Regions from separate parts of the Kitasatospora sp. NEAU-CNBT7 genome, predicted to be linked through region 1. Evidence: riboswitches for the same ligand, from Rfam matches in the RefSeq annotation. Region 1 holds a riboswitch; each other region holds the start of a gene.
What was found. Region 1 has a riboswitch for cyclic di-AMP ahead of AC2TEW_RS08480 (transglycosylase family protein). Riboswitches for the same ligand answer to the same signal wherever they lie in the genome.
Positions count from the first base shown of each region.

Region 2: linked by a shared signal. The riboswitch ahead of AC2TEW_RS19575 (M23 family metallopeptidase) and the one ahead of AC2TEW_RS08480 (transglycosylase family protein) in region 1 are both predicted to bind cyclic di-AMP.
Region 3: linked by a shared signal. The riboswitch ahead of AC2TEW_RS34340 (C40 family peptidase) and the one ahead of AC2TEW_RS08480 (transglycosylase family protein) in region 1 are both predicted to bind cyclic di-AMP.

Region 1 covers NZ_JBXQQB010000005.1:12,883-18,236, forward strand. Annotated here, with positions in the region: gene AC2TEW_RS08470 (sirohydrochlorin chelatase) at 1-53, shown strand, start outside; gene AC2TEW_RS08475 (G8 domain-containing protein) at 134-2,302, opposite strand; cyclic di-AMP (ydaO/yuaA leader) riboswitch at 2,562-2,731, shown strand; gene AC2TEW_RS08480 (transglycosylase family protein) at 2,739-3,926, shown strand; gene AC2TEW_RS08485 (hypothetical protein) at 4,021-4,221, shown strand; gene AC2TEW_RS08490 (PP2C family protein-serine/threonine phosphatase) at 4,609-5,354, shown strand, end outside.
Region 2 covers NZ_JBXQQB010000014.1:48,545-53,898, reverse strand. Annotated here, with positions in the region: gene tig (trigger factor) at 1-121, opposite strand, end outside; tRNA gene AC2TEW_RS19590 (tRNA-Pro) at 449-522, opposite strand; tRNA gene AC2TEW_RS19585 (tRNA-Gly) at 701-774, shown strand; gene AC2TEW_RS19580 (hypothetical protein) at 838-1,491, opposite strand; gene AC2TEW_RS19575 (M23 family metallopeptidase) at 1,778-2,722, opposite strand; cyclic di-AMP (ydaO/yuaA leader) riboswitch at 2,727-2,890, opposite strand; gene AC2TEW_RS19570 (DUF6348 family protein) at 3,383-4,159, shown strand; gene AC2TEW_RS19565 (hypothetical protein) at 4,249-4,443, opposite strand; gene AC2TEW_RS19560 (PP2C family protein-serine/threonine phosphatase) at 4,895-5,354, opposite strand, start outside.
Region 3 covers NZ_JBXQQB010000042.1:26,497-31,850, forward strand. Annotated here, with positions in the region: gene AC2TEW_RS34330 (hypothetical protein) at 1-173, opposite strand, end outside; gene AC2TEW_RS34335 (C40 family peptidase) at 194-1,258, opposite strand; gene AC2TEW_RS34340 (C40 family peptidase) at 1,512-2,594, opposite strand; cyclic di-AMP (ydaO/yuaA leader) riboswitch at 2,605-2,789, opposite strand; gene AC2TEW_RS34345 (C40 family peptidase) at 3,158-4,186, opposite strand; gene AC2TEW_RS34350 (NYN domain-containing protein) at 4,485-5,354, opposite strand, start outside.

The sequences.
Region 1 (5,354 bases):
CCGCCCCGGCGCCGCTCGAGGAGGAGCACGCCGAGGAGCAGCCGGAGGGCTGAGCCCCCGCGCGACCCGCGACATCGACCGGCCTCGGCCCCCGCGTGGGGGCCGAGGCCGGTTGCGTCGGTGACGGCCGGGATCAGGTCACCCGGGTGGTCGGCACGGCCGCGTCGGCGAGCCGGACGGACGGGGTGACGGGCTGGCGCGGGCCGTCCGGGACGTCGGCCGGGGTGGTGGAGGCGTTCCATGCCGGGGCCGCGGCGACGCCCTGGGACTTGTTCAGCTCGACCGCCTGGGCGTCCCCGGCCTTGCGCAGCACGATCCGCTTGGGGGTCGGCGACTCGGGGTCGAGCCACACCTCGTTGCCGCTGAACGAGCAGTCCAGCACCTGGATGTCGTCCGGCTGCCCGTCGGTGGTGGCCCGGAAGGCGACCCCGGCCTTGCGGTAACCGGTCATCCGGCAGCGGCTGATCGTCACCGGCACACCGGCCAGCTGGTGCTTGAGGGTGGAGACCGCGTAGTCGGACTGGCCGGCCGCGTCGATCAGCAGCCCGTCGAAGACGGTGCCCTTGTCCCGGCCGAGCGCGTGCACGGCGATGCCGCCGGCCGCGTTGCCGTACAGCACGCTCGAGGTGTAGTCGAAGTCGTTCAGGTAGGCGCCGTGCTCGATGCCCCAGCCGCCGTTGTGGTACGCGACGAACTGACCGACCGTGTGGTGGTGCTGGGCGTTGAGCCAGACGAAGATGCCGTTCTCCAGGTTGTTGTGCGCCAGGCAGCGTTCGAAGGTCCACACCCCCTCGCTGGTCTCCGGCCACTCGTAGCCGGAGGCGCCGGTGGCGCCCTGCACGCCGACCGCCACGCAGCCGGTCGCCTTGCTGCCGCTGCCCGCGCCGAGGCTGAAACCGGTCAGCCGGTAGCCGCGCGGGTTGGGCTCGAAGACCGTCCGGGAGGCGACGCAGGAGTCGTAGACGATGTCGTCGGAGGGGCCCTGCGGGGTGCGGGTGTCCTGCGGGCCGTCCCACCAGTAGGCGTCCTCCCAGGTGTTGTGGCTGATGCAGCTGCGGAAGGTGACGCCGTGGCTCATGTGCGGGACGAAGGCGTGGTTGCCCGCGTCGCGGACCACCACGCCCTGCACCACGGTCCCCCGGGACGCGTCGGCGAGCATGTGGAAGTGCAGCCCGTACCGGCCGAGCACCGGGTCGGTGACGGGCTTTCCGTTCCACTGCTCCTTGCCGTTGGTGCGCGGGCCGAGCCAGCGCAGCGCGGCGTGCCGGACGTCCGCGCGGCGGGAACTGGTGAGGTGGATGTGGGCCCGGCCCTGTTCGGTGCCCTCGACCCGGACGTTGCGGGTCAGGTTGAGGACCTCGGCGCCGACGGTGACGCCCGCGCCGACCGCGACCCGGGGGTGGGCGTACTTCAACGGACCGTCAAGGACGACCGTCGCGCCCTTGACCTGACGGACCGTGCGCAGGTCGTACTGGGCGGAGAAGTCGTCACCGCTGTCGGGGGCGGCGGTCGGGGTGACGGCCAGTTCGTCGCCCACCTGCCAGCCGGCGGGGGCGGCCGCGAGGGTGATGCTGGTGTCGCCGGCCTTGAGCGCACCGGCGGCCCGGACCCAGGCGGTCCGGGCGGCGCCGTCCAGCCGCAGGTAGCCGGCGCCGGTCACCCACAGGCCGGTGTCGGTGTCGACGACGGTCATGCCGCCGCCCTGGAAACGGCGCTCGTCGACCCCGGGGAACCTGACCGTGTGCACCACCGCGTCGGCGGGGGACGCACTCAGGGTGCCGCGGACCTCGATGTTGCCCGCCGAGCTGAGCGTGAGGTTCTTGTCCTTGGCGAAGACCAGCGAGCCGGCCGGCTCGATCACCAGGGACCCGACGGTGGCGTCGGTGTCCAGCAGCACCTGGTCGGTGATCCGCACCGCGCTCTTCGGGCCGGGGACGCTGCCGCCCCAGCCGGCCGGGTCGGACCAGCGGCGGCCGCCCTCGGCGACGGTCGGCGGCGGCTGTTCGGAGGGCGGCGGCGCCGAGGCCGCGGGCGACGGGGTGCCGTGCTGGTGTCCGCTCGCGGTAGGCGGGGCGGCGGTCCGGCCGGGGCCGGGGCGGCGGGCCCCGACCGGACTCTGCCGGACCGCCTCCTCGCCCGCGACCGCGGCGACGATGCCGACGGCCCCCCAGATCAGCAGCGCACGGCGGCTGCTCCCGGCGGGCCGCTTGGGCGCGCCGCGGTGCGAATGGGGCCGGCGGGCGGGGGCCGGCTGCTCCCCGCCCTCGCCCGGCGGCTGCGGCGGTCTCTGCTCTGGCTCCACGGTCGGTCGTCCCTCCCGGGCCGCAGGTCCGGCCCTGTCGACTGCAGCATAGGCAAGTCCCCATCCGTTAAAGGCTTTTGCGCGAAAGCGAGCGATTATGAACGGTCCGGGCGAGGTTTATCGATCATGAAGGCCATGCGCGGGCGATGTGACGACGCTCACACATATTTGCGGTTTCAACTTATCTCTGCCTAATGTCCTCCCACGTTCGTGGTCACACGGACCCAGCCACCCGGAACGCCGAGTCCTGCCGCCGGGTGCGCTGGCAGTGCCGAAAACGCACCGCGGCAGGAGCGGGGGAACCAGGTAGGTCGCCCGGAAGCGGTACGCCAGTACCAGGACCGGGCTTGGGGTGAAGCCGTGCTCAGCGCGGCCGGGCAACTCCAGCCCGAATCCGACAGCTCACCTCGTAGGCGTGGGAGAGGAACGCGTCTTCATGCTGCCCATCAGCGCCTCCAAGCGTGCCCGTCGCATCATCGCCACCACCGGTGTGGTCGGCATCGGTCTCACCATCCCCTGCCTGACCGCCGGTTCGGCCTCCGCCGCCTCCGTCGCCACCTGGGACAAGGTCGCCCAGTGCGAGTCCTCCGGCAACTGGAGCATCAACACCGGCAACGGCTTCTACGGCGGTCTGCAGTTCACCTCCAGCACCTGGGCCGCCTTCGGCGGTACCTCGTACGCCGCCCGCGCCGACCTGGCCACCAAGGACCAGCAGATCGCCGTCGCCGAGAAGGTGCTCGCCTCCCAGGGCCCCGGCGCCTGGCCGGTCTGCTCGGTCCAGGCCGGTCTGACCAAGGGCGGCGAGGCCCCGCAGATCAACACCGGTGCCGCCGCGAGCGCCCCGGCCGCCACCGCCGCCAAGCCGGCCGCCCCGGCCGCCGCCCCGAAGCCCGCCGCCGCGCCGAAGCCGGCCGCGCAGCAGGCCGCCCCCCAGCAGGACACCCACCAGTGGGCGGGCAAGCAGTGGGACGGCAAGCAGTGGAACGGCCACCAGGGCGCCCACGACTACACCGTCCGGGCCGGTGACTGGCTGTCCCAGATCGCCGAGAAGAACCACGTCCAGGGCGGCTGGGAGAAGCTCTACGAGCTGAACAAGTCGGTCCTCACCGAGGGCGCCGACGTCATCTACCCGGGCCAGCACCTGAGCCTGGGCGACGACACCGCCACCGCCGCGCCGGCCGCCCCGGCCGCCGCGCCGAAGCCGGCCACCGCCGCCCCGGCCGCGGCCACCGCCGCCAAGCCCGCCGCCGCCACCCAGGCGACCGGCTCCAAGGCCGCCGCGATCAACTTCGCGCTGTCCAAGGTCGGCCAGGCCTACGTCTACGGCGGCAGCAGCGACGGCGGCTGGGACTGCTCCGGCCTGACCCAGGCCGCGTACCGTCAGGCCGGCGTCTCGCTGCCGCGCGTCGCCGCCGACCAGGCGGACACCACCACCCGGGTCTCGCTCGACTCCCTCCAGCCGGGCGACCTGCTGTTCTGGTCCAACAACGGCAGCAACTCGGGCGTCTACCACGTCGCCCTGTACGTGGGTGACGGCAAGTACGTCGAGGCCGCCAACCCGCGTGCGGGTGTCCGGGTCGAGACCATCGCCGACTACGCGCCGGACTTCGCCGGCCGGATCTGATCGGGGATCCACCGGGCCGCAGCCCTCGGAGACCTTCCAGGTTCCGGGGGCGGCGGCCTAGGCTACGGCGAGTCGACTCCGAGGAGCGCCCGCCATGGCCAAGGTCACCATCACCCTCGACGCCGATCTCGCGATCGAGGTGATGCTCCAGTCCGGCACGAGGAATCCGCAGGACGCGGTCGAGCTGATCGTCCGTGACTACCTCGACCGCACCCGGCGCACCGAGGCGCGGACCGGCGACGCGGCCGACCAGCAGCGCCTGAACCACCGCAGGCCGGTCGTCGAGGAGGGCTGAGGAGCCGGACCCGACGCCCTCACCCCCGAAGACGTGCGTGACGGCCCGGAGACCTCCCGTCCCCGGGCCGTTCGCCGTACCCGGACCGGGCCGGTCCCCGGGCCTGTCCGACCGTCCGCGGCGGATCGGCGTGCGGCCCCGCCGGCTCCACCGGCCCCGGGGCGGAGAGGGTGCCCCCCATGCGCGGCGGCCCGGCCGGTCACGCCGGACAGCAGCCCTCGTACCGGGTGGAATCGGGCGATCCACCGAGGCTCCGGACGGGCTCCCGGCGCCGGACCCCGGCGGGAACGGCCCGACGGCCCCTGGCGTGCCGCCACCGGGTGGGCCGGGCGCCCGGCGGCTAGAGTCGGGGCAGATGGCCCACCGGACGGGGGATCGTGATCGCCCATGGCGTCGACTTCCACGCAGTGGCCCCGCTACGTGCGGGCGGCCCCGTGGGCGCTGGTGGTCGCGGGCCTGGTCTGGGACTCGCTCTCCCCCGCCGACTACTGGGGCGACCCGATGGTGGCGGCCGCCTCGGTGCTCGCCGGGGCGCTGCTGTCACTGCGCGACACCGTCGCGGTCGGCGCCGCCGTCCTGGTCGGGATCCTGGTGCTGACCGTGCTGGACGGTTCGGTCGGCACCACCGCCGGCTACCTGGAGCTGGCCAACACCGCGTTCGCCGCCCTGATCGGGATCTGGGTCAACCGGGTGGTGGCCCGGCACGGCCGCCGTCTGCAGGCGGTCCGCTCGGTGGCGGAGACCGCCCAGCGCGCGGTGCTGCCCGCACCGCCGGCCAGGGTCGGCCGGCTGGAGGTGGCCGCCCGCTACCGCGCCGCCCACACCGACGCACTGATCGGCGGTGACGCGTACGCGCTGCAGCGGACCCCGTTCGGGGTGCGGGCGCTGATCGCGGACGTCCGGGGCAAGGGGCTGCCTGCGGTGGCCGCCGTCTCGGTGCTGCTGGGCGCGTTCCGGGAGCACGCCGACGGCCTGCCCGATCTCGGCGCGGTCGCCGACGGCCTGGAGCACTCGCTGACCCGGGAGGCCGCCGAGGCGACCGAGGAACTGCGGATGGAGGGCTTCATCACCGCGCTGCTGGTGGAGTTCACGCCCGGGCCGGGCGGGCTGCGGCTGCTGAACTGCGGGCACCC
Region 2 (5,354 bases), on a different contig from region 1:
CGGTGACCTGCTGGTTGATCTTCTTGTACGCCGCGTCGAGGCTGGGCTTGAGCTCCTCGAAGGGCACCTCGACGGTGAGTCGAACCCGAGTGGGGTTCAGAGTCTCGACGGCGCTCTTCACGGTTGGGTCTCCTAGGGGGCTTGCGGTCGGGTTGTCTCCGCCCGGCCCGGTACGGCCGGGGCGGCCGAGCGAGCGGGCGAGACGGGCGATGGGCGGTTGGAGCTGCATCTCCCGTGGTGGGCCGGACGGTGAGCGTGACTCCTCGCCCTCGGGCGGTTGACCTGCGAGCATGCCACAGGGACTACCGCCAGCAGCCCATCCTACCGGTACGGCGAAAGACGGACGAAAGACGGAGTCCCGGGTGCCCTCGCAGGCCCGCCGCGGGGCCGCCACCGCGCTCGACGACAACAGGGCCCCGTCCGGTGGACGAGACCCTGCCGCACACTGTCGGGGTGACCGGATTCGAACCGACGGCCTTCCGCTCCCAAAGCGGACGCGCTACCAAGCTGCGCCACACCCCGTGGTGCCGAGAGGAAGCGTACACGGCGGCCTCCCCCCGTCCGGCGCATTATCAACCCCCGCCGGAGCGGAAGCGACGTGCACTCCACCGCCCCGACCAGGTACGCTGGGCCCGACCTCGCGGCCGCACCGTCGGCCGGGCGGTCGTGTACAGTCCGACGTGCCGTCAACTGCACGCACGCGGGTGTAGCTCAATGGTAGAGCCCCAGTCTTCCAAACTGGTCACGCGGGTGCGGTTCTCGCCACCCGCCCCAACGTTTCGTCCCCGGGCCGGAAACCAACTCGCCGGCCCGGGGCCGAAGTCGTGTGAGGGCGCGTCAGCTCTCCGGGCCCACCGGGTGCCCGTCATCGTCGAGGTGCGTCCGCCGCCAGATCTCGTTCCAGCTCCACGGGGCGGCCGGCACGATCCGGTGCTCCCGCGCGCACGGGCACGGCGCCGGCGCCCACCCGCACCGGCCGCACAGCTCGACGCGGCCGCATCCGGTCGGCTGCGCCACCGGCGCCCCCTCGTCCCCGCAGGCCGGGCAGCCGGGCAGGTCGGCCCCGTCCAGCAGCGCGTTCCGCCGCCGGACGTAGTCGGGCAGCCGCAGTGGCGGGTGGCGGTTCGGATCGTCGTACCAGGCACGGGGCGAGCCGTCCTCCCTCACCCGGCCCCGCAGCCACCACGGCCGGGGCTCCGGTGAGGCCCGCCGCCCGGCCCGCTTCTGCGCCCGGCGCCGCGCCTCGAACTCCTCGGCCCGGATGCGCCACAGCTCGCGCGCCTCGTGCAGTTCCTCCACCGCCCGCACCAGCGCGGCCGGATCGTCCTCCAGCCGCCGCGGGATCCGGGCACTGAGGGTGAGGTGGTGGTACGTCGCCCGCAGCCCGTAGGGGGCGAACCGGGTGAGGCAGGTGCGCAGCGCGCTGTGCCGCCGGTGAACGGGGAGCCGGGCGTCGTGCACGTGCGTCCGGTGGGTCAGGAAGCTGGTCATGCGGTGCACCCGGGGTCCACCGGACCGGTCGCGGGTGGGGCCGGCCCCCGTACCGGCGCGGGGCCGTCGGGTGGTCGGGGGCCCGGTAGGGGTGGCAGTGGTGTCATCGGGCGATCATGCCGGGCCGGGCGGCCGGACCGCGAGGGGATTCCGGCGGTGGCGCGCTCCCGCGGAGGGCCGGGCCGGGCCAGGCGGTGGCGGACATGCCGCGGGCCCGGCCCCGGACGTGGTGTCCCGGGCCGGGCCTGCGGCAGGTACCGGCTGTGGTCGGTCGCTCCTGGGAGGATCAGACCTTGACGCCGTGGGCGGCGAGGTACGCCACCGGGTCGATGTCCGAGCCGTAGGCCGGGCCGGTGCGCACCTCGAAGTGCAGGTGCGGGCCGGTCACGTTGCCGGTGGCGCCGGAGAGGCCGATCTGCTGGCCGGCGGTGACGGTCTGGCCGACCGAGACGCCGATCGAGGACAGGTGGGCGTACTCCGAGTACTTGCCGTCGGCGTGCTTGATGACGACCTCGTTGCCGTAGGCGCCGCCGTTGCCGGCGGAGACCACGGTGCCGGCCGTGATGGCCTTCACGGAGGTGCCGGTGCCCACGACGAAGTCGACGCCGGTGTGGTAGCCGGACGACCAGTTGGAGCCGGCCTGGTGGTACGGGGTGCCGAGCGGGCCGTTGACCGGGGCGACATAACCCGAGGTCGCCGGGGTGGCGGCGGCCGGGGTCTCGGCGGTCTTCGGGGCGGCGGTCTTCGGCGCGGCCGGCTTGGCGGTCTCGGCCTTGGGCGCCGCGGCCTTCGGGGCGGCGGCCTGCGGGGCCGGGGCGACCGGGGCGCGGTGCTCGGAGCGCGAGGCCTTGGCCGGGGCCTCGGCCTGGTGGCCGCCCACGGTCAGCTTCTGGCCCGGGTAGATGAGGTTCGGGTTGTCGCCGACGACCTGGCGGTTGTCCTGGTACAGCTTCTGCCAGCCGCCGTCGACATGCTGGGCGTCGGCGATCTTGGACAGGGTGTCGCCGTGGACCACCTGGTAGCTGTGGTCGGCGGCCGGAGCGGCCTCGGCGGCGGCGGGCGCGGCCTGGTCGGCGGCCGACGCGGAGACGGTGCCGTGGGCGTCAGCAGCGGTGTGCGCCTGGGCGGCGGTGGCCGGGAGCGCGACGGCAGCGGTGACGACACCGGTGGCGACGGCGATGCGGGTCAGTCGGGACAGACGGGGACGACGGTGCTTGCCCTTGGCGGACATTGAGCGGTTCCTTCTCCGACGCCTGCGAGGTGAGCTGTCGGGTTCGGACGGGAGATCGCCCGGCCGCGAGAAGACGCGGCTTCACCCCAAGCCGTCCCGGAACACCGGAAACGGCACTTACCTTGGGTCCCCCGCTCCTGCCGTGCACGGATGAGGTGCGGTCGGCCCCGGGCAGCGGCAGGACTCGGCGTTCCGCCCGGTGGCCCCACCCGGCGTTTGCCGGGCAGGTCACGAAGCAAAGCCCATGAGGCGTATACGTAGCAAGTGATGGCCCGTAAGAAAATCAAGGCCGGATAAGATCAACCGGGCCGAAGGTCACGCTCCGCTGCGGCCCTGCGGCCCACCGCAGCCGAAGCGCTCACGACGGGCTGATTCGCGGGCGACGCAGCGTTGCCGTCGGGACGTTCTGCGCCCGCCCGGTCACCCGAGGTCACCGCACCTGCGGGTTCCTGGTGACTCCGGTCACCCCCGCACCGGCCCCCGCGGTGGCCGCACCCGGCTCCGGGCGCCCGCGCGGGCCCCTGCCGCCGCGTTCCGGCCCCCACCGGAGGGTCCGGACCCGGCCGGCCCGGCCCTCGGCGCGGTTTCCCGCGCGCGGGCGAGGGCCGATAGCCTCACACGCGTTCGATTCCGCCCCACCATTCGAGCAAGGAGCCGGCCGTGCGCCCGCAGCACCGACTGGACGTCATCCAGCGCAGTGTGATCCGCGAAATGGCGCGTCTCGGACGGCACTTCACCGTCGACGGCGAGGTGCTGCGCGGGCCCGGCACCACCGCGCTGGCGGTCCGCGAGCACCCGGGCGACGGCGGCTCCGGCCATGTCGACCTCGGCTACGTGCTGCAGCTGGGCCGGGCGGACGGGCCGGTGGTCTGGGACTGCGCGGCCGGTCTCGGGCGGACCGAGGAGGAGCAACTCGACAACGCGGTACGGATGTGGGCCACCACCACCGCCAGCGCCGTGGTCGAACTGCTGGACCGGCGGGGCGAGCACGGCGACCATTACCGCTCGCCGGAGCTGCCCGGCTGGCACGCGGTGCAGGGCCCGGCGGCCGTGTTCGGGTTCGGCTCGCGGCAGTTGGCCGACTGGCTGGCGGACCACCAGCCGCTGCCGGCGCTGGCCGAGGCGCTCCGTCCGGAGCTGACCGGGCCGCAGGTGAACGGCGTGAAGCTGTTCCTCGGCGGCCGGGCCGGGGAGGACGTCGCCGAGGTCCGGGTCAACGGGGTCGTCTCCGACCGCGCCTCGGCCGTGCTGCGCTCACTGGACTGGCCGCGTGGCGAACGCCTCTGCTGGGCCCGGCTGTTCGTGCTGCTGGTGGCCGAGGCCCCCGAGCCGCCGGCCGTCGCCGCCCGCCCCGCGTCCGCCGCCGTGACGGCCGCGCCGGGCCGCCGGACGGGGCTGCTCGGCCGCTGGCGGCGCGCCAAGCCGCAGCGCGGGTAGGACCGGTCCGGGCCCGGCGGGGGCCGGGCCGGGGCAGGACGAAGCGCCGGGCGGCCCTGGCCGACCGGCTCGACCGCCGGGGCGGAGGATCAGCCCGCGACGGAGGAGATCGTCGAGGCCAGCTGGGTGAGGAAGTCCTGGATCGGCTTGGCGGCCGTGGACTGGCTCACCATGAACCCGAACAGCGCCGCGATGATCGCGTGGCTGGTCTTCAGCTGCTTGTTGCGGATGAAGATGACGACGATGATGCCGAACAGCACCAGCGCGGAGACGGAGAAGGCCACCCGGACTCACTTCCTCATTTCATGGCGGGGATTCGGGACGGGACCGGACGGCCCCTGGCGGACAGGCCGTCCCGCCGCGACCGGAGTGCCGCGGAGCAGCCGGAGCCCCCCGATGACAGCTGCGTGGCGCACGATCCGCCCCCCATCCCCCGAGTCTCGACCAGCCCACCCGGACTCAGTGTGGTCGCTCGTGCGGACTCCGTAAAGGACTTGCCGGAAGCCGGGGACGAAGATCCCGGGATGTGGGACGAATTTCCGCCGTCCGAGACGATAGCGGAGCCCTTCTGACGGGCCGTCGGCAGGGCCCGGGCAACCGGCCCGGGACGGCGGAATCCGGCGGTCGGCCTGCGAGGAGATCCACTGCGCCCGCCCGGTGCCGGAATGGCCGAAGATCACCACTGCGTGTTGACACCACCGGCCGCCGCGCTCGCCGGCGCCGGACGGCCCCGGTTCAGCGCCGCCAGAGCAGCAGCACGGCCCGGTCGTCGTTGACGTCCTTGGCGACCGTCTCGATCAGCCGGCCGGCCGCGCCGCGGCTGCCGACGCCGAACTGGCCGCCGGCCACCAGCCGGTCGGCCTCCCCCATCAGCCGGTCCATGCCCTCGGTGAGGTCCCGGCCGGGCACCTCGACCATGCCGTCGGTGCACAGCAGCAGCACGTCGCCGTGGCCGAGCCGCCCCCGCACGCCGTCGAACTTGGCGCCGTCGTAGACCCCGAGCAGCGGGCCCTCGGCCTCCTGCACCTCCCAGCGGCCGGCCCCGGCCAGCCGCTGCATCCCGGGCAGGTGCCCGGCCGAGAGCAGCTCGTACTCACCGGTGTCCAGGTCGAGCACCAGGTGGACGGCGGTGGCGAAGCCCTCGTCCCAGTCCTGCCGGAGCAGGTAGCCGTTGGCCGCGGGCAGGAACTCGTGG
Region 3 (5,354 bases), on a different contig from region 1:
TCGACCACCGGGCGCAGCGGTGCGGCGCCCGGCGCGACGGCCGCCGCGGGCCGGGCGGCCGGCCGCAGCAGCGGCAGCGAGAGCTGGGCCAGGCCGCCGGCCGCGAGCAGCAGCGCGGTGCGCCGGGACAGCACGGGCCGCCCGTCCCCGGACCCCGGGGGCAGGTTGGTCACCAGCTGTTCCGGCTCGCCGCTCAGACCCGTACCACCCCGGAGACGGGCATCGCGTTGACGCTCTCGTAGCGGACCCGGGCGCCCGGGTACGGCGCGTGCACGACCACGCCGCCGCCGGCGTACATGCCGACGTGGTGCATGTCGTTGTAGAAGATCACGAGGTCTCCGGGCCGTGCTTCGCCGAGGCTGATCCGCTGCCCCGCGAAGGCCTGCGCCTGCGAGGTGCGGGGCAGGGTCACTCCGGCCTGCCGCCAGCTCCAGTACATCAGACCGGAGCAGTCGAACGTACGGGGACCGGTCGACCCGTACACGTACGGCGATCCGATCTTGCTCACGGCGGCGGCCAGCGCGGCGGCGGCCCGGCCGGAGGAGGGCGGCTGGTCGCCGAGGTCGATCCGGTCGGTCCCGCGGGTGGCGCGCTGTTCGGCGGCGCGGGCGTCGTCGGCGACCATCCTGGCCCGCTCGGCGGAGCCGAGGCCGTTCAGCAGCCGCTGGGCCTTGGCGAGCCGGCCGCGGACCTCCGACCTGCTCTGGGCCAGCGCGCGCCGGACCTCCTCCAGTTCGGCGAGCTTGGCGCCGACCTCGGAGCGGCGCTGGTCGAGCCGGCGCTGGCGGTCGAGCACCAGGCGCAGGGTGTCGTTCTGCCGCTGGGCGGCCTGGTCCAGCGCCCTGGCCCCGGCCAGGTACGCGTCGGGGTCGGAGTCGAGCATCAGCCGGACGCCGGGGTCCATCCCGCCGGCCCGGTACTCGGCACCCGCCAGGGCGGCGAGGTCCTGCCGGAGCCGGTTGAGGTCCTCCTGGCCGGTGGCGACCTGGCTCTGCAGGACCGAGGTCTCGTTCTGCAGCCGCTGCTGGTACTCCTGGGCGGCCTCGAACTTCTGGCTGGCCTGCTCGGCCTCGTCGTAGAGCCGGTCGACCTGGGCCTTGACGTCCTGTTTGGCGACCGGCTCGGCGGGCGGCCCGGGCAGCGCCCGGGCGCTGCCGGCGACCGTCACGCCGAGGGCGGTGGTGGTCGCGGCCGTGACGGCCAGCGCGCGGGCGAGCCGCCGGACGCCCGGCAGGTGGGGACGGCGGTGCACGGTCATGCGGCGGCGACTCCCGTTCCTCGGGCCGGGCCACCGCCGCCGCCCCGGGCGGGGGCGGCCGTCCTCGCGGAGGTCCGGGGGCAGACGTTAGCGAGTCACGGCGATCTAGTCCAAACCCCTCCAGTAGCGAATATTTGACCACTAATCGGACACCTGGCCCAAGGCCGCGAAGCCTCGCAGGCCCGGGGCACAACGCCGCCGGCCCGGCGCTCACGGGGAGCGCCGGGCCGGCGGACGAAGGGTGCGGACCGCGTCAGGGGCGGACGATCGCGTTGATCGGGCTCATGGTCGCCGTCTCGTAGCGCACCACGGCACCGGTGTGCGGGGCGTGGATGACCTGGCCGTTGCCCACGTACAGCGCGACGTGGCTGGCGCTGCTGTTGTAGATGATCAGGTCGCCCGGCTGGGCGTTGGCGATGTTGGTGCCGACGTTGGTCCCGGCGCTGCGCTGCTCCTGCGAGGTCCGCGGCAGCGACACACCGGCCTGCGCGTAGGCCCACTTCATCAGGCCCGAGCAGTCGAAGCTGTCGGGGCCGGCCGCGCCGTAGGAGTACGGCGTGCCGAGCTTGGACTGGGCGGCCGCGATGGCGGCGGCGGCGTGCGAGCCGGCCGGCACGTTGACGGCCACGTCGGTGCGGGCCGCGTCGCGGGAGGCCCGCTCGGTGCTCTGACCGCCGGTCGCCTTGGCCTTCGCGTCGGCGGCGGCCTTGGCCTCGGCCGCGGCGAGCTCGTCGCGCTCCTTCTGGGTGAGCGAGTCGAGCAGGTTGCGGGCCTGGGCCAGCTTGCCCTGGATCTCCTCCTTGTCGGCCTTCAGCCGCTGGGTGGTGGAGTCCAGCTCGGCGAGCTTCTGCTCGGCCTCGGCCTTCTGCTGGTCGAGCTTGGCCTGCTCGCCCTTGAAGGACTTCAGCACGTCGGCCTGGGAGCTGCCGACCTGGTTCATCGCCCCGGCCTGGCCGAGGAAGGAGTCCGGGCTGGCCGACAGCATCAGCTGCACGGTCTGCGGGATCCCGCCGGTGCGGTACTGCTCGGCGGCGATCTCACCCAGGCTGCCCTGAATGGTGCTCACCTCGGCCTGCTGCCGCGCGACCTGGTCCTGGAGCTGGGAGACCTGCTTCTGCAGCCCCTGCTCCTTCTCGACCGCGGCGTTGTACTCCTCGGTCTTGACCTCGGCCTGCTCGTTGAGCGTGTCGACCTGCTGCTTGACCTGGTCCTTGCTGGGGGCCGGGTCGGCGTGCGCGCCGGCCTGCGAGGACAGGGCCACCGCGGTGGCGGCGGCAGCCGTCAGGATCGAGACACGGGCCCGGCCGGCAGGCTTGGGACGACGATGGGACGCCACGAAGGCGGACTCCTTCTCCCTCACACCGCCTACCGGGTGAGCTGACGGGTTCGGGCCGGAAGAGACGCCCTACGACGCCTCACCGGCCACCCGTCCGGCACGCGGACCTCCGCGCGCCGCCGTGGCGGCCGACCTGGCGCCGATTCACCCCGAGGAACGTGGTTCCCCGGCTCCGATCGACAGCGACCCCCGTCAGGGGCTTCCCCGTGGGCAGTCGAACTGCCCAGCTGCGTCTCGGACTCGGCGGCGACCACCGTTGCCACCCGGGTTGGATGGACGACTGGGCGGCGGTCCGTGGGATGACCCTAGTAACCCATCCGTGATCCGTTCAAATCGTTGTCAGAAAAAAGTCGTAATTCTGGCTAAGTTCGATTGTGATTACGACCGACAGTGACGGGACATCTACGCTCGGCCGATAAGTATTACGAATATGGCCGGATAATGGGACACCCGGACGTGTCGGAGATCACAGCGCGATCTCGACCCGTCCGGGCGTCCATGGAGAGCTGCAGCGGCGTCAGTTCATCCCGAGTGACACCGAATGTCCGATATGGGACAGGGTGTCAGACCCGGCGGATCGTCTTGATCGGCATCGCGTCGGCCTTCATCACCTTCACCACGTCACCGGTGTGCGGGGCGTGCACCACCAGGCCGTTGCCGATGTACATCCCGACGTGGTGCGCGTCGCTGTGGTAGATGACCAGGTCGCCGGGCTGGGCGTTGGCGATGTTGGTGCCGACGTTGACGCCGACCGTGGCCTGGCTCTGCGAGGTGCGCGGCAGCGAGACGCCGGCCTTGGCGTAGGCCCAGACCATCAGGCCGGAGCAGTCGAAGCTGCTCGGGCCGGTGGCGCCCCAGACGTACGGCGAACCCTGCTTGCTCATCGCGGCGGCGACCGCGGCCGCGGCGTAACCGCTCGCCGGGGGAAGGTTGCTGAGGTCGAACCGGGAGTCGCTGCGGGAGGCCTTGTCACCGAGCACGGCGGCCCGGTCGGCGGCGCTCAGCTGGCTGAGCAGCTTCTGCGCGTCCTGGAGCTTCGACTGCACCTCGGCCTTGGCGTCGTTCAGCGCCTGGGTGGAGCGGTCCAGCTCGGCGAGGACGGTCGCGGCCTCCTGCTTCTGCTGGTCCAGCCGGCGCTGCTGGTCCTTCAGCGACTTCAGGGTGTCCGCCTGGGTGCTGGCGGCCTGCTCGAAGCTGGAGGCCTGGGCGAGGTAGCCGTCCGGGTCCGCGGAGAGCATCAGCTGCATCGACGGGTCGACACCGCCGGAGCGGTACTCCTGCCCGGCCACCGCGGCCAGCCCGGAGGCCAGCTCGGTCATCTGGCCCTGGCCGCGGGCGACCTGGTCCTGGAGCTGGTCGGCCTGCTTGCGCAGCTGGTCGGCCCGCTCCTTGGCGCCGTTGTAGCGCTCGGCGGCCTGCTCCTGCTCGTCGAGCAGCTTGTCGACCTGCGCCTTGACCTCGTCCTTGTTCGGCTTGGCGGGCGCCGCGTGGGCGCTGACCTGGGCGGACAGGGCGACCGCGGTCGCTGCGGCAGCGGTCAGCACGGTCACCCGCGCACGGCTCGGCTGCTTAGGACGGCGGTGGGAGGCCAAGGGGGTAGCTCCTTCTTCCTGCTGGACTCACCCGAACGAGCGAAAGTCCGGAATATAGGTTTGACGCCAGACCCTAGTGAAGATCAAGCTCCGGCGCCACTCCCCTATCGGAACGAACTTCCTACCCGCCAGGGCCGTTCACGCCGCCGACACATCCTGGCCACGCACGGGTGACGGCCGCTCAGCCCGATTGACGCCCGGCAGCCCCCGGACACCCGACCGGCGGGCCCCCGGGCACCCGCCCGGCGAGATCCCGGGCACCCGACCGGCGTCCCCGCCCGCCCGCCGGGAGGGGACGCTACGCCCGGGCCAGCCGGTTCAGCAGCAGCACCGAGGCCACCGGGCGTGCGCCGGCCTTGCGCACGCCCTCCGCGACCTCCTTGTCGGTGGACACCACCACCACCGGACGCCCCTGCGGCTCCGCCCGGACCAGACGGCGGATCAGCTCGTCCGCGGTCTCCCCGGTCCGACTGAACCGCACCCGCACCCCCCGCGGCGGCGCCATCATCACCGGCACGTCCAGGTCCTGCCCGTCGAACACGCAGGTCACCTCGGCCTGGGTGCGCTGCGCCAGCATCGCCAGCCCGCCGAGCAGCCGCATCCGCTGCTGCTCCAGCGGCAGCGCCGGGTAGCCGGACTTGGTCACGTTGTAGCCGTCCACCACCAGGTGGACCTGCGGGATCGCCAGCAGCTGGTCCAGCAGCGCCGGGTCGTCCTCGGCCAGCCCGCGCCTGGCCACGTCGTTCGGCGAGGCGGAGACCGGGGCCACCGCGTCCACCAGGTCCGCCGGGCGCAGCTGCGCGACCGGCAGCGCCAGCTCCCGCTGCAGGCCCTGCGCGGACTGCAGCACGGTGTCCAGCAGCAGCCGCAGCCGCATGTCCTCCACGCTGCGGCCCTCGCGCGCGGAGCGGCGGCCGGCCTCGACCGCGGCCTCCAGCTCGGTGACCCGGTGCTTCAGCCGGCGCGCCTCGCTCTCGGCCGCGCTGCGCTCGGTCGTCCCGGCCGCCCGCAGCGCCTCCAGCTCACCGTGCAGCTTGCGGCTCTCGGCCTGCGCCCGCCGGGTGTCGCTCTCCAGGCTGCGGACCCGCTTGCGCAGCGACTCGGCCTCCTTGCGGACGCCCTCCGACTCGGCCCGCTGGCGCTCCAGGTCGGCCCGGGCGGTGGCGCG